DNA from 3 places in the Pseudomonas sp. CDFA 610 genome. Region 2 is predicted to be linked to each of the others. Evidence: riboswitches for the same ligand, from Rfam matches in the RefSeq annotation. Region 2 holds a riboswitch; each other region holds the start of a gene.
What was found. Region 2 has a riboswitch for cobalamin ahead of cobW (cobalamin biosynthesis protein CobW). Riboswitches for the same ligand answer to the same signal wherever they lie in the genome.
Positions count from the first base shown of each region.

Region 1: linked by a shared signal. The riboswitch ahead of cobO (cob(I)yrinic acid a,c-diamide adenosyltransferase) and the one ahead of cobW (cobalamin biosynthesis protein CobW) in region 2 are both predicted to bind cobalamin.
Region 3: linked by a shared signal. The riboswitch ahead of KDX39_RS01115 (ABC transporter substrate-binding protein) and the one ahead of cobW (cobalamin biosynthesis protein CobW) in region 2 are both predicted to bind cobalamin.

Region 1 covers NZ_JAGTPM010000010.1:206,353-211,721, forward strand. The annotation lists gene cbiB (adenosylcobinamide-phosphate synthase CbiB) at 1-256, opposite strand, end outside; gene bluB (5,6-dimethylbenzimidazole synthase) at 253-903, opposite strand; gene KDX39_RS19935 (cobyrinate a,c-diamide synthase) at 900-2,195, opposite strand; gene cobO (cob(I)yrinic acid a,c-diamide adenosyltransferase) at 2,221-2,832, opposite strand; cobalamin riboswitch at 2,925-3,140, opposite strand; gene KDX39_RS19945 (PQQ-dependent sugar dehydrogenase) at 3,302-4,630, shown strand; gene KDX39_RS19950 (C40 family peptidase) at 4,802-5,344, opposite strand.
Region 2 covers NZ_JAGTPM010000007.1:129,103-134,471, reverse strand. The annotation lists gene KDX39_RS14500 (CbtA family protein) at 1-535, opposite strand, end outside; gene KDX39_RS14495 (CbtB domain-containing protein) at 546-731, opposite strand; cobalamin riboswitch at 832-1,042, opposite strand; cobalamin riboswitch at 1,101-1,323, shown strand; gene cobW (cobalamin biosynthesis protein CobW) at 1,434-2,543, shown strand; gene cobN (cobaltochelatase subunit CobN) at 2,547-5,369, shown strand, end outside.
Region 3 covers NZ_JAGTPM010000001.1:232,977-238,345, forward strand. The annotation lists gene KDX39_RS01105 (ABC transporter ATP-binding protein) at 1-127, opposite strand, end outside; gene KDX39_RS01110 (FecCD family ABC transporter permease) at 124-1,146, opposite strand; gene KDX39_RS01115 (ABC transporter substrate-binding protein) at 1,143-2,156, opposite strand; cobalamin riboswitch at 2,290-2,486, opposite strand; gene KDX39_RS01120 (FadR/GntR family transcriptional regulator) at 2,505-3,221, opposite strand; gene KDX39_RS01125 (FadR/GntR family transcriptional regulator) at 3,330-4,064, shown strand; gene KDX39_RS01130 (oligogalacturonate-specific porin KdgM family protein) at 4,269-4,991, opposite strand; gene KDX39_RS01135 (ABC transporter ATP-binding protein) at 5,118-5,369, opposite strand, start outside.

The sequences.
Region 1 (5,369 bases), on a different contig from region 2:
AATACAGCGCCAGAATCTCCACCAGCCAGCCCACGAACGGCGCCCAGCTCAGCAGCGTGGCCAACAGCGTCAGCGGAATCACCGCCACGAACCAGGCGGTGACGCCATGGCTGCGCCAGCCGCGACCGCCGCTGTTGAAGCGCTGTTCCAGACGATTGGCAAAGCGTCCGAACGCCACCAGTGGATGAGAGCGTTTCGGCTCGCCGAGCAGCGCGTCCAGCGCAACCCCGGCCACGCTCAACAGCGCCACACTCATTGACTCACTCCCCATTGATTCTCATACAACAGCTCACTCAGCGGACGCGCCTGCGCCCAGCCTTCCAGCACCAGCATCGGTGCGGGATAAAATTCTTTTACCGGGCCCAGACAGAGAATCGCCAGCGGCTTGGCCCCTTCGGGCATGTTCAGCAGATCGGCCAATGCATCAGGGTCGAACAGCGACACCCAGCCCATGCCCAGCCCTTCGGCGCGCGCGGCCAGCCACAGGTTCTGGATCGCGCAAGACAGCGACGCCATGTCCATTTCCGGCAAGGTGCGACGACCAAAGATGTGCTGCTCGCGACCTTCCATCAGCGCGGCAACCAACACCTCAGCGCAGTCATTGATGCCTTCGACCTTGAGCTTCATGAACTCTTCGGTGCGTTCGCCCAGTGCCTCGGCCGTGCGGACCCGCTCTTCTTCGACCTGCGCCTGCATCCTGCCGCGCAGTGCCGGGTCGCTGATCCGGATGAACCGCCAGGGCTGCATCAGCCCGACGCTCGGTGCCTGGTGTGCAGCCTCCAGCAAACGGGCGAGCAGTTCGGGCGCCACGCTGCCACCGACGAAGTGCCGCATGTCGCGACGCTCGGCAATAGCGCGGTACACCGCTGCCCGCTCTTCATCATTGAACGCGTGCTCGGTCATGGCTTGAACAGGGCCGCAATCGCCTGGGGACAGGACGGGAAATAGAAGTGAATGTAGGAAGCGGTCAGGCGACCCTCGCGATAAACCGCTTCGGCACCGCGCCCGCCGTTGGGGCTGATGCCTCGGGCAATCGGCTGCAATTCAGTCGTAGTCAGCGAGTGGTGATAGGTGTGGCCGCGCAACTCGCCTTCCGGCATTTCGACTGCTTGCAGGGCCAGCGCTGCCAGACGCTTCTGCATGGCCGCCTCGCCCGCCAGCAGGCCAACCAGTTCGGCACGCACGCCCTCAACATCGGTCAGGGCTTCCAGCAGATACAGCATGCCGCCACATTCGGCCAGCATGGGTTTGCCGGCCGCGTGGTGCGTGCGGATGTCGGCCAGCATCGTGGTGTTGGCGGACAGTTCAACGTGATGCAGCTCCGGATAGCCGCCGGGCAAGTACACGCTGTCAGCCTCCGGCAAATGGCTGTCGCGGATCGGCGAGAAGAAGGTCAGCTCGGCGCCCATGGTGCGTAGCAGGTCGAGGCTCGCGCCGTAGGTGAACGCAAAGGCTCCATCGCGGGCCACCGCAATGCGCACGCCCTCCAGCAAGCGCTCGACATGTACAGGTTCTGGCGCAGTGAATGTTACCGCTGGAGGCAAGGCCACCTCGCAGGTGCTGGCCAACGCTGCGGCAGCCATGTCCAGGCGCAGATCAAGGTCGTTGAGTTCGTCGGCCTGGACCAGCCCCAGATGGCGACTGGGCAGCTCGAAGCCGGTTTCACGGGACAGCGCACCGTACCAGCGCAAGCCTTCGGTCAGGCTGTTTTCCAGCAACTGCGCATGACGCACCGTACCCACGCGGTTGGCCAGCACGCCGGCAAACGGCAGATCAGGCTGATAGCGCGCCAGCCCCAGCGCCAGAGCACCAAAGGTCTGCGCCATGGCCGTGCCATCGATCACGCCGAGCACCGGCACACCGAAATGGCGCGCCAGATCAGCGCTGGACGGCGTACCGTCGAACAGGCCCATCACGCCTTCGATCAGGATCAGGTCCGCCTCTTCGGCCGCCTCCCACAACAGGCGACGGCTTTCGTCGGCACCGACCATCCACAGGTCCAGTTGAAACACCGGTGCCCCGCTCGCGCGCTCCAGAATCATCGGATCGAGAAAGTCCGGGCCACACTTGAAGACGCGCACCTTGCGCCCCTGATTGCGGTGCAGGCGTGCCAGCGCCGCCGTGACCGTGGTCTTGCCCTGGCCGGATGCGGGTGCAGCAATCAGAACTGCCGGACAATCCCTGGGGGTTCTCATGACCGAATGCTCACAACTGAAAGGCTCACAGTTCTATACCTTTCTGCGCCCGAATGCCGGACTGAAATGCATGTTTGACTACGCCGATATCCGAAACGGTATCTGCCAGGTCGATCAATTCGGGTTTGGCACCACGGCCGGTCACTACCACATGCTGCATCGGCGGACGGGCCTGCAAGTCGGTCAATACCTGCTCAAGATCCAGATAGCCGTGCTTGAGGGCAATGTTCAGCTCGTCGAGCACGACCAGACCGATGGCCGGGTCGCGCAGCATTTCCAGACTCACGGCCCAGGCGGCTTCGGCGGCCGCGATATCGCGCTGGCGATCCTGGGTTTCCCAGGTGAAGCCCTCGCCCATCACGTGATAGCGCACCTGCTCGGGGAAACGGCGGAAAAACATTTCTTCGCCTGTGCTGTTGCGCCCCTTGATGAATTGCACCACGCCGCACTGCATGCCGTGGCCCATGGCGCGCGCGAGCATGCCGAACGCCGAGCTGCTTTTGCCCTTGCCGTTGCCGGACAACACCAGCAACAGACCGCATTCATTGGGTGAGCTGGCGATACGCTCGTCCATCACGGCTTTCTTGCGCTGCATGCGCGCCAGATGGCGTTCGTCGCGTTCGGGGGATTCGTTCATCTCGGCTCTCCGCTCGGGGGGTCGCGAAAGCAGACGGAAGGACAGCACTGAACAGCACGGCAACGCCCTGCACAGAGCATCACCCTCCGTGATGCCATTGAGTATTTCAGGCCGGTCTCCGGGCTCATGAGCGGGTCACCCTGACAGTGCGCCTTCCCGCGTCGAAACGCAGTGGCATCATGCACAGCCTTGACTCATTTACCGTTGCGGGGGCAGCGCCGGAATCGAATCGTCAGACCCTCACCGGCTTCCCTGTTTCACCCTGCCAATCGGGAGGATTGCAGAGCACCTGAAACAAACCGCGAAGGGTAGAGGGTTGGGGGTGGAGCGTCAATCGACACCGCAGTACCGAGGGCATAAAGGCCATTCACCTGCATGGCACCGCCGGAGGGCGACACGCAATTGAACCTCAGCCATCAGGGTGTCTCTATCCCTTACTGGACCCAGCCTTTTTCGATGGAGATTCACGATGTTCAAAATCAGACCACAGTACGCCGTACTGCTTCTGCTCGCAGGCGGCCTTGCGGCGTGCGGCGAGTCTTCGACCTTGCAGGTCTCGGATGGAACAGGGCCTTCTCCCACACTGCCGGAGCCCAATAAGACACTGATTCCGACGGTCAACATCGCTCCGGCCATCGGCTGGGAAAAAGACGCCAAACCGGTGGCTGCGCCAGGCACTCAGGTCGGCGCCTTCGCTGAACATCTGGATCACCCGCGCTGGCTGTATGTGCTGCCCAATGGCGATGTGCTGGTTGCGGAAACCAACTCGCCGGCCAAACCGGATGACGGAAAAGGCATCCGCGGCTGGGTCATGGAGAAGGTCATGGGCCGCGCCGGTGCAGGCGTACCGAGCGCCAACCGCATCACCCTGCTGCGCGACACCAACAACGACGGCGTGGCCGAAACCCGCAGTGTCTTCCTGCAGAACCTCAATTCGCCGTTCGGCATGACACTGGTGGGAAACAAGCTGTACGTGGCCGACACCGACCGGCTGATCAGCTTCCCCTATGAAAGCGGCCAGACTTCAATCAGCGCGCAGCCGACCAAAGTGGTCGATTTGCCGGGCGGCACGCTCAATCACCACTGGACCAAGAACGTCATCGCCAGCAAAGACGGCAGCAAGCTGTACGTGACCGTCGGCTCCAACAGCAACGTGGCCGAGAACGGCATGGACAAGGAAGAAGGCCGTGCAGCGATCTGGGAAGTGGACCCTGCCACCGGCAACCACCGCATCTTCGCCTCGGGCCTTCGCAACCCCAATGGCATGGACTGGGAGCCTGCCACTGGCAAGCTGTGGACCGCCGTCAACGAGCGTGACGAGATCGGCAGCGATCTGGTGCCCGACTACGTGACCTCGGTGCAGGACGGCGGTTTTTACGGCTGGCCTTACAGTTACTACGGCCAGCACGTGGACGAGCGCGTCAAACCGCAGAACCCGGCCCTGGTCGCCAAGGCCATCTCCCCGGATTACGCGGTCGGCCCACACACGGCTTCACTGGGGCTGGTCTTCGCTGACGGCAAGACACTGGCAGCACCGTTCAACGAAGGTCTGTTCATCGGCCAGCATGGCTCCTGGAACCGCAAACCGCACAGCGGCTACAAGGTCGTGTTCGTGCCCTTCAGCGGCGGCAAACCCAACGGCGCACCGGTTGATGTGCTGACCGGCTTCCTCAACAAAGACGAAAAAGCCATGGGCCGCCCGGTAGGAGTAGTCAATGACCATCGCGGCGGGTTGCTGGTGGCGGATGATGTGGGCAATAAGATCTGGCGGGTGACGTCGATAAAGGCGGCTCAGTAGATACAAGCTGCCTCAGGGCGTAAGTTTTATAGGAGGCGGTGGCCGGCGACATGGCTGTTTCAGGCACTGAGAACGCTGGTCAGGAAACCGGATCACCGGCAAGCCGCCTCCCACATTCCCCTGCCAACTGCCATACATAGACAGGCGCTTGCGCCCTCGAAACGGCGGTAATCAGGGACGATTCTGCGCCAGGTTCGACGGTTGAATCACGCGCTTGGCGTTGAGGTAAGCCTTCTGCCAATACGGCTTGTCGAGGCTGTCCAGCTTGACCGTGCCACCGGTAGCCGGCGCATGCACGAAGCGGCCTTCGCCGACGTAGATCCCGGCATGAGAAACCTGCGAGCCACCCGAGGTGGCGAAGAACACCAGATCCCCTGATTGCAGCTGTTCACGGCGCACGTTCGGCGCGCCCATCACCACCATGTCACGCGTGGAGCGCGGCAGGGATATCCCCGCAGCATCACGGTACACATAGCCGATCAGGCCACTGCAATCGAACCCCGAATCCGGTGTGTTGCCACCCCAACGATAAGGCGTGCCGACCAGCCCCAATGCGCGAAACAGCACATCTTCGGCAGCCTGGGAAAGAATCTGGGGAGGAGCAGTCACCACCGGACGCTGAACGACCCGGGGCTGGGGAGGCGGCGGTGCGCTGGCGCAGGCGCCAAGCAACGCAACAAAAGAGATAACCATCAGGCGCAAAGCAATCGACATAACCACAACAACCTGATCCGGATGC
Region 2 (5,369 bases):
GTGCAACCAGAATGGCGATGCCCAGCACTTTGAGCAGCAGATTCTGACCGAAGATCAGCAGCGCGAGACCAGCAGCGGTGGAGGCTGCGGTGCCGACCCACCAGAGCTGACGCTGACCGAGCTCGGCGGCTGCAGTGCCCGGCAGCTCCGGCGGCAGGCCCAGCGTCGGGGCCAGCACGAACACGGCGAAACCGGCCAGTCCCCAGCCGGCACCCTGAAGCGGGCTGCCCGGTGCGCGCAAGGTATAAAGCCCAGCGAGCATCAACGCGAATCCTGCTGCAACCACCAGATTGCCTCCGGTGGTGGACAGCACGCGCTGCCACCCGTCTTCCGGCTCCCAGGCGGCTTCGTCATGTTCATGAGGGTGCTCGGCCGCGACGCCGCTGGCATGTTCATGCACGTGTTCGGCAGGGGCGTTTTCGTAGGTTTCGGCCTGCTGGATCAACGGGACGACCCAGAAGCTTTGCAACAGCGTCAGCAACAGCGCGGCGAGCAGGCCGGTGAAACCTGCGGTGTAAGCGATTCGCTTGAACATTGTGGTGTCCTCAATGACAAGGGAAGGCGGCGCTGTGACGGGTATCGTGTGCCGCGTTGTGCACGGCGGCAATGTGCGAGAAACCGGCAAAGTACACAAGGCACGCGCCCAGCAGGGCGGCGCTGATGGCTGCGGTGAGACGTTGCGTGCGGGTGGAGCTGGCTGTGGCCGGATGGCTGCTGCTGATGGTCGTCATGGCGTTCCCTCTGAGTCGTTGGGCAAAAGCGGGCCATGCGCACAGATACCCGCTGACGAACGTCAGAGGCTTCAATGGCGCCCGCCCACCGCGGGTGTGTCATTTGCAAACGTAGCGGGCCGGTCTCCGGGCTCGCGAGGGGACGAGACAGCACTGTCTCTCCTTCGAAGTCACCTTCCCATGCCGGAGCACAGTGGATCTGACTTCCTCTCGCTTACCGTTGCGGGGGCAGCACCGGACTTGCTCAACGATCTGAGCGCACCGGTTTCCCGTTTCACCCCGTGAGGGGCACCCGTAACAAGGCGCACAGGAGACCACGCGTGGCGGGGGATCGTCAATCTCAGCGATTGACCTGCCAGCGGTCACTGCGTAGCCTTGCCGGTTCGAGGTTCTTCGCTTGCAGCCCAGTGCTCAAGCGCAGCTAAGACGGGAATGCGGTCGATGCCGCAGCTGCCCCCGCAACTGTAATCGGTCATGTTCGTCGCACAGCCACTGCCCCGGCGGGAAGGCGCGATGAATGCGTATCGCAAGGCTCGAAAGCCTGCAATGCGCTGCCGTAAGCCAGGAGACCTGCCTCGACCCGGGCCAAGGCCCGCGAATTCTCACTACAACCGGGCGGGGTGATCCGGTGGCGATTTGATCCGTGTGTGTCGCACGCGGTTCTCGTCCTGTTTGCCCGCCGCATTGCCACAAGGGCATCTGATGAAAACACTGGCCAAGCTTCCCGTCACCATCGTCACCGGCTTTCTGGGCTCGGGTAAAACTACCCTGTTGCGTCACATGCTCGATAACGCCGAAGGGCGTCGCATCGCGGTGATCGTCAACGAGTTCGGCGAGTTGGGTATCGACGGCGAAATCCTCAAGCAGTGCACCATCGGCTGTACCGAAGAAGAAGCCAACGGGCGTGTCTATGAGCTGGCCAACGGCTGCCTGTGCTGCACGGTTCAGGAAGAGTTCTTCCCGGTGATGCGCGAACTGGTGGCTCGTCGCGGCGATCTGGATCACATCCTGATCGAGACCAGCGGCCTGGCGCTGCCAAAGCCTTTGGTTCAGGCTTTCCAATGGCCGGAAATCCGTAACGCCTGCACCGTCGATGCGGTCATCACCGTGGTCGACAGTCCGGCGGTATTGGCCGGTACGTTTGCGGCCTTCCCGGACCAGGTCGATGCCCAGCGCAAGCTGGACCCGAATCTGGATCATGAGTCGCCCCTGCACGAGCTGTTTGCCGACCAATTGGCCAGCGCTGACCTGGTCATCCTCAACAAGGCCGACATGATCGACGCTGAAGGGTTGGCTGCGGTTCGCGCAGAAGTCTCTGAGGAACTGCCGCCCGCCGTCAAGGTGATCGAGGCCAGCAGTGGTCGTCTGCCGATCAGCGTGTTGCTGGGCGTCGGTGCCGAATCGGAAGTCCACATCGACGGTCGCAAGACCCATCATGATCATCATGACGGTGAAGACGATGATCACGACCACGACGCGTTTGACTCGATCTCCATCAAACTGCCTCAGGCCGAAGAGGCTTTACTGCTCAATGCATTGAACCAACTGGTCGTGCAGCACGGCATTCTGCGCGTCAAAGGTTTTGCCGCGATTCCCGGCAAGCCGATGCGCCTGCTGATCCAGGGCGTGGGCACACGTTTTGATAAGCACTTTGACCGTGCATGGCGTGCGGACGAAGAACGCATCACTAATCTGGTGTTGATTGGCCAGGAACTGGATGCCACTGCGCTTGAAGCCCAGCTCAACAGCTTGCTGGAGGAAGAGGTCTATAAAGGGCTGGAAGCAAAACTTCGTGAGATGAGCAAGGACTGACCCATGCACCTGCTGAGAACCCAGCCCGGCGGTTTCGTACCCGACGACAGCATCGCTGATCTTGGGCAGACCCCGGCCGATCTGGTGATTCTCTGCAGCGGCGATTCGAGCCTGGCGCTGCTGGCCGAAGCGGCCCGGCAGATGCCTGAAGATTACCCCAGCCTGCGTCTGGCCAACCCGATGCAGATACAGAATCACGCCTCGGTCGATCTGTATGTCGATGAGGTACTGCGTCACGCCAAAGTGATTGTGCTTTCTCTGCACGGCGGCATTGGTTACTGGCGTTACGGCGTCGAGCGGCTGATGGAGCTGGCTGCGCAAGGCGTCACGGTGATTATGGTGCCGGGGTGTGACCGGCACGATCCGGAACTGATCGACCTGAGCACCGTTGCTGCAACCGACTGCAACCGGCTGTGGCAGTTCCTGCGTCAGGGCGGTCTACAAAATGCGCTGGACCTTTATAGCTGCATCGCCAGCACCTGGCTCGGTCACGATTACGCCTGGGCCGAGCCTCAGCCGCTGCCACGTACCGCTGTTTATCATCCGAAGCGGGCAACTGCCGGACTGGCCGACTGGCAGGCCGACTGGCTCAGTGACCAGCCTGTGGCTGCGTTGCTGTTTTATCGTTCGCACTTGCAGGCCGCCAACACCGGCTTCATCGACGAATTCTGCGCGCGACTGCAGGCACAGGGCCTCAACCCTTTGCCGATCGCCGTCGCCAGCCTCAAGGAGGCTGGCTGCTTCACGCAGGTAGAAGACTGGCTGGATGAGGCCGGAGTTGAGCTGATCCTCAACACCACCGGCTTTGCCCAGTCGAGTCCGGAAGCACCGCACCTGCGACCGTTCCGACGCGACGTGCCGGTCATTCAGGCCATCTGTGCGCAGGACAACGAGCCTGCATGGCAGGCCAGCGAGCAGGGCCTGGGCGCGCGCGATCTGGCGATGCACATCGCGCTGCCGGAACTGGACGGGCGCATCATCAGCCGTCCCATCAGCTTCAAGGACCTGGCGTGGCGCAGTGAGCGCAGTCAGTCCGATGTGGTCTGCTATCGGGCTCATCCCGAGCGTATGGATTTCGTCGCGCAACTGGCGCGGCGCTGGATTCTTCTGGCGCGGCTGCGCAATGGCGACAAGCGTGTCGCGCTGATTCTGGCCAACTATCCCACTCGCGACGGTCGTATCGGCAACGGCGTCGGGCTGGACACGCCGGCTGCCGCACTGAATATCCTGCGCGCCATGCAGGCTGAGGGTTATCCGGTGTCCGAGCTGCCTGACAGCGGCACCGAGCTGATTCAGCAATTGCTTGGCGGCGTGACCAACGATCTGGACAGCATTGATCAGCGCCCGTGTCAGCAGAGCATGGCGCTGGATGAATATCTGGACGCGTTCAACGCGCTGCCGCAGGCCAATCGTGATGCGGTGAACGCCCGCTGGGGGGCGCCGGACGCCGATCCGATGTTCCGTAGCGGGCGGATGATGATCGCAGGCCTGCGCTTCGGCCTGACCTTTGTCGGCATTCAGCCCGCACGGGGCTACCAGGTCGATCAGAGCGCGGTCTATCACGACCCGGATCTGGTGCCGCCGCATGGCTATCTCGCTTTCTACTTCTGGCTGCGCAAGGCCTACGGTGCGCACGCGATGGTGCATGTCGGCAAACACGGCAACCTGGAGTGGCTGCCCGGCAAGGGTGTAGGTCTGTCGGAAAACTGCTGGCCGGATGCTGTGCTGGGTCCGATGCCGAACATCTATCCGTTCATCGTCAACGATCCGGGCGAGGGTGCGCAGGCCAAGCGTCGTACGCAGGCCGTGATCATCGACCATCTGATGCCGCCCCTGACCCGCGCCGAAACCTACGGTCCGTTGCGCAATCTGGAATTGCTGGCCGACGAATATTACGAAGCACAGTTGCTCGACCCGCGCCGCGCCCGCGAACTGCAACGCGATATCCTCAAGCTGGTCCGCGAAACGCAGATCGACCGGGAACTGGCGCTGGATGAATCGACCGACTGCGATGCAGACGTTGCAGTCTGGCTGCCGCGTCTGGACACCTATCTGTGTGATTTGAAGGAATCGCAGATCCGCGATGGTCTGCATATCTTTGGTCAGTCACCTGAAGGTCGCTTGCGCACCGACACGCTGCTGGCCCTGTTGCGAATTCCCCGTGGCGACGGCCGCGGAGCCCAGTCGAGCCTGTTGCGGGCGTTGAGCAAGGCATTCGATCTGGGCTTCGATCCGCTGGATTGCGAGCTTGCCGAGCCTTGGCAGGGGCCGCGACCAACCGAACTGCTGGCGCTGAGTGCCGACCCGTGGCGCACGGCTGGCGATGCGCGTGAGCGTCTTGAGCTCTACGCCGCCGTCTTGATCGAACGCATTACGCAAGGTCGGGACGTGACGGATTTGCCGGAGCATGCCGATCTGGCACTGATCCTCGACAGCCTGCGAGAAGTGGTCGCGCCACGTCTGGACGCCTGTGGTCCTGGAGAAATGCAGGGCATGCTGGATGCGCTGAGCGGTCGCTTTGTGCCTGCCGGGCCCAGCGGCGCGCCGAGTCGCGGGCGGCTGGATGTATTGCCCACCGGGCGCAATTTCTTCAGCGTGGACGTGCGCAACCTGCCGACGACTACGGCGTGGCGGATCGGTTTCCAGTCGGCAAACCTGCTGCTGGAGCGCCATCTTCAGGATCACGGCGATCATTTGCGGCAACTGGGTCTCTCGGTCTGGGGCACGGCGACCATGCGCACCGGTGGCGACGACATTGCGCAGGCCATGGCGCTGATGGGTGTGCGTCCTGTCTGGGCGACGGGCAGTCAGCGCGTCGATGACTTC
Region 3 (5,369 bases), on a different contig from region 2:
TACCCAGTGTCTCGCCTTGGGCGATGCTCAGGTCCACGTCGCGCAGCAGGGTCGCGCCGCGAACCGAATAGCCCAGTCCTGTGCAACCGAGCACCGAGGTAGCGACATCGGGACTGAAGGCGCTCATCGTGTCCTGTTCCCCTGAATGAGGATCAATGCAAACACAGGTGCGCCGATCAGGGCGGTGATCACCCCGATCGGCAGCGCCTGGCCTTTGATCAGCGTGCGCGAAAGAATGTCGGCCGCGATCAGGAATAGTGCACCGCTCAAGGCGCTCAGCGGCACCAGCCGGGCATGGCGTACGCCGGTGAGCATTCTTACCGCATGCGGAATCACCAGACCGACGAAACCGATGGACCCTACAATCGAGACCATCACCGCTGTCACCAGCGCCGCAGTGGCGATCAACACGATCTGCACCCGTCGCACGGCGATGCCGAGTGAAGCAGCGGAGTCGCTGCCAAAGGTGAACGCATCCAGCGCGCGACGATGCCAAAGGCACACCAGCATACCGAACAGAGCTGCGGGCACAGCCATCCACACCGAGGGCCAGCGTACGCCACTCAGATTGCCCAGCAACCAGAACATGATGCCGCGTGCCTGTTCGGAGCTGGCCGACTTGGTGATCAGGAACGAGGTCAGCGCGTTGAACAGTTGCGAGCCGGCAATACCCGCCAGAATGATTTGCCCGGCGGCCGTGTTGCCCCTCGATGAGTGGGCGAGCAGAGCGACCAGAGAGAACGCCACCAGCGCGCCGACGAAAGCGCCTGCCGACATGGAAATGACCCCGGCACCGAAACCCAGAATCGCCACCATGACTGCGCCGGTCGAGGCGCCGGCTGAAATGCCCAGCAGATAAGGATCGGCCAGCGGGTTGCGTAACAGCGACTGCAGCACCACGCCACAAATAGCCAGCCCCGAACCGCAGGCAGCGGCTACGATGGCGCGGGTCAGGCGGTAATTCCAGACAATGCCTTCATCGATGGGATCAAGCACATAGCCCGCCGCCCACAGCTTGTTGGCCAGTACCTGAAACACCACCTGCAGACTGATCGAGGTTTCGCCAATCGCGGCGCCGAGGATGATGGCCAGCACCAGCACCGCCGAGACCCAGATCACATGGCCGAGTGCGACAGGCAATCTCATTGAGTGGCATTGAAACGGTTGGCGGCAGCGGACAGCTCTTCGATGCCGGTGAACAGACGCAGGCTGGCCTGCATGCCTTCTGCGTCGATGATCACGATGCGGTCGTGCTTCACAGCGTCCATGTTGCGGGTCACCGGGTCAGACTTGAGGAATTCGATTTTCTTGCGGTAGTCGTCGGCCGGGAAGCGGCGGCGGTCCATGCGGGCGATCACCAGAATGCTCGGGTTGGCCTTGGCGATGGTTTCCCAGCCAACGGTCGGCCATTCTTCATCGGACTGGACGATGTTGCGCATCCCCAGATTATTGAGCATGAAGTCCGGAATACCCTTGCGGCCCGCGACGAAAGGATCGGCTTTCAGATCGGAGCTTGAGAACCAGAACACCGCCGACACGTCCTTGGCATGGTTCTGCTGGACATTGGCCACAGCAGCGCTCAGGCGGGCCTTGAGGTCGGCGACCAGCTTGTCGCCACGATCCTGCACATCAAAGATCTGCGCCAGTTGCTCGATGCTCTTGTAGATGGTCTCGATGCGGAACGCTTCGAGGCGCGTGCCGTCGGCGCCGACCAGATTGTCTTTGCCTTCGCAGTCAGACGGCATCAGGTAGGTCGGAATCTTCAGTTCGTGGAACTGCTCCCGCGTGCCGACTGCACCTTGCTTGCCGACCATCCATTCCAGTTGCACGGCAACCAGTTCGGGGCGTTTGCCGATCACGGCCTCAAAGCTGGGTTCGTTGTTGGCCAGACGCTCGACCTTGTCGTTCTGTTCCTTGAAGCGCGGCAGTACATCGTTGAACCACAGGGAGGTACCGACCAGCCTGTTGCCCAGGCCCAATTCGTACAACATCTCGGTGCCCGATTGCCCAATGGTCACGGCCCTGGCTGGCGCATGAGCGAAGGTCAGCGAGTAGCCGCAGTTTTCAATAGTCAGCGGATAGTGGGTCGGTGCGGCGAGCGCCAGGCTTGAAAGGGTCAGGCTGGCAGCGAGTGCGACAAGGCGGGGCAGTGACATGGAATGCGACCTCGATTCGAACGTGTGTCAGGGCGCATGCACAACAGGAAAACACATCCCGGTCTGCCGGAAACAGCAGCAACTGGCGCAATAAGGCCATGCGCGGATGTCCTTCCCGGACACCCCGCCGGTTAGTGATTGATTAAGGTCGGCAGGTCTCCTGACTGGCATGTCATCGCCTGGCTCCGGCCTTCCCGGGTATCACCCAGTGGCAGTGGTGGAACTGGCTCAATGCCTACAGTTGCGGGGGCAGTTTCGTTTCGGCTCGTGGCGCGAGGCGGGCGAATTCCCTGTTAGTTCCTCTCGGAAACCGACGGGCGGCATGGTAAACGATAAGGGATGGGCTCGCTACGGCTTTGCACGCAGGCGTTGCAGGCTGTTGAGCAGATGCAGGCGCATGGCGGCCCGGGCGGCGTCGCGATCCTGATGGGCGAGGGCGTCGAAGATCTGTTCCTGCTCACGCTGCTGAATATGAGGATCGTCTTCCATCTGCAACGACGCGATGTTGCCGAAACCACTGCGCGCGCGCGGCAGGATGCTGCTGCCCAACTGGTTCATCACGTCGGTGAAGAAGCTGTTGGCGGTGCACAGGGAAATGCGCCGATGGAATTCGTAATCGGCCTGCAGGGTATCCTGGCCGGTCCGGACGCAGCGGTGCAACTCGTCGAGGGCCTGACGAATGGCGCTCAATTGTTCAGGCGTGCGACGTTGTGCAGCCAGCGCGGCAGCTTCGGGCTCAAGGCTCAGTCGCAGTTCAATGATTGCCACGGCGTCGCCGGGCGTGCCGATGGACAGCTCGTCCGACTGATCGGCCCTGGCCTGGGAGGCGTCGACGACGAAGGTGCCGATGCCATGCCGGGTTTCGACCAGCCCTTCGGCCTGCAGGCGTGACATGGCTTCACGGACAACGGTACGGCTGACCCCGGTTTCCCGAATGATCACCTGCTCGGTGGGCAGCTTTTCGCCGCTCTGGATCTCGCCTTCGCGAATTTTGCGGGCGAATTCGGCGACCAATTGCTGGGTCAGGCTGGAACGGCGGCCTTTCGGGGATGCGGTAGGTTCCATGGCGGGTGATCAGGTCCGTATCGGGGCGCTGAGTATAACCTCACTCAGGGCGTGTTTTGTGCGGGGATCGCAGCCTATACTCGGGTATTCGATAGACATGAGGCTGCAATGTCGGACAACGCGCTTTCCTCGCAAAAGAATCATCGCCGCCTGGCTGAAACCCTGGTCGACCGCTTTGCCCAGCGCATGCGTGACGGTGTGCTTCAGCGTGGCGAAAAGTTGCCTTCGGAGCTTCATATCATGGAAGCCGAGGGCGTCAGCCGCACGGTGGTGCGCGATGCGTTGTCGCGGATGCAGGCGGCGGGGCTGGTCGAAACGCGTCATGGGGTCGGAACCTTTGTGCTTGATATGCCGCCGCCGGAGGGTTTTTCCGTCGGGCCTGCCACCATTGTCACGGTGGCGGACGTGCTGAACCTGCTGGAGTTTCGTCTGAGCCTTGAGGTCGAAGCGGCGGGTCTGGCCGCCCAACGACGCAGTCCTGAGGCATTGCTGGAGCTCAAACGGGCCTTCGACGCGCTGCTGGAAGGCCCGCAGAAGTCCGGAACGACCATCAATGCCGACTTTCAGTTTCACCTCAAGATTGCCAAGGCGTCGGGCAATGCCTACCTGATCGATATCATGAAACACCTCGGCACCAAGCTGATTCCCCGCACCCGCATGAACTCGGCCTACACCGGCCAGAGCGATCGACATGCCTATCTGGCCGGCATCAATGCCGAACACCGACAGATTTACAACGCCATCGCCGAAGGCAATGTCGACGCCGCCCGCTCTGCCATGTACCTGCACCTCAACGGCAGCCGCATGCGCCTGCGCAGAACCCAGGCGCTCTACAGCGACTGACATCGAAGGGACGCTGAGCGTCCCGTTCTGCTGTCATGTACAAATCTTGTAGCCCTCAACGAGCTGTGGGAGGCGGCGTCCCGGCGATGCATTTTCTGATGCGACTTTTCAGTGACTGAACTGACGTCATCGCCGGCAAGCCGCCTTCCACGGGTCATGCGTTCAACGGGATGTCATCGTTCCGGCCTTTTTGCGCTTCAACCCTCAAAGAAAGTTGTACTGCACCCCCACCCGCAACCTCAGTTGGCGCTTGTCGTCCTCGGCGTTGACCTTGATGTCGCCCACTTCGAAAAACGGCACCCAGTTCTTGTCCCATTTGTACTTGAAGGCGGCGTTCTGTTCGTAGTCGGTCTTGTCATTGTCGTAGCGGATATAGTCGGCATCGAAATAGGTGAACTGGTACTCGTATGACCAGGGGCCTTTGGTGGCGTAGTTGACCCAGACGTCGTAGCGGTTGATCGACTGATCGTTCATCTGATTGTCGGGCATGTCCTTGTTGATCTTGTCCCGGTCGAGCTTGATCGAGTCATAGCGATAGCGACCCGAAAGCGTCAGTTGGTCGGTCACTTTGTAGCCGACCTTCAACCCCATTTTGTAAGCCGTGGAGCGCTCGATGCTTTCCAGCGCAAGGGAAGGGGTCAGCAGCCATTTGTCATTGAGCTTGTGCTGATAGCTGACCGTCAGCTCGTGGCCGTTGCCCACGGTGTTGTCGAAGGCAACGTCCTGACGATCACCTGCCGTCTTGTATTTCAGTTCGCCCTCAAAGCCCCAGCCGCTGTCCAGGCGCGTGCCGAACTTGACCCGGTCGGCGTGCATGCGGGTACTTTCTGCGTATTGGTGGCGGTAGTTGATGTAGGCGCTGTCGGCATGGGTCCATGCGCTTGGGAACAGGGCGGCCAGAGAAAGCAATGCGATTGATTTTTTCATTTTTTTATTCTTGTTCGAGTGAGAAAAAAGGTGTTTTGGGCAAATCGCAGGCAGCCGGATCCGATGGCCGGTTCGGCCAGGGATCACGCTGTCAGCCAGGTTTGGTGGTAGGCGGACCTGCAGCGGTCATCCGCTCGGGCGCATGTCCATGTCTCGACTGGCCTGGATCAGCAGTCGTGAGTAGTCGTGCTGCGCCTGATCGTTGCTCAACTGGCTGCTGTCGAGGGTTTCCACGACCTGGCCCTGTTGCATCACTGCAACCCGGTCGCACAGGTGCGCGACCACGCCCAGATCGTGGGTCACCATCAGGTAGGTCAGGCCCTGCTGCTGACGAAGGTCAGCCAGCAGGTTGAGGATTTCAGCCTGCACCGAGACGTC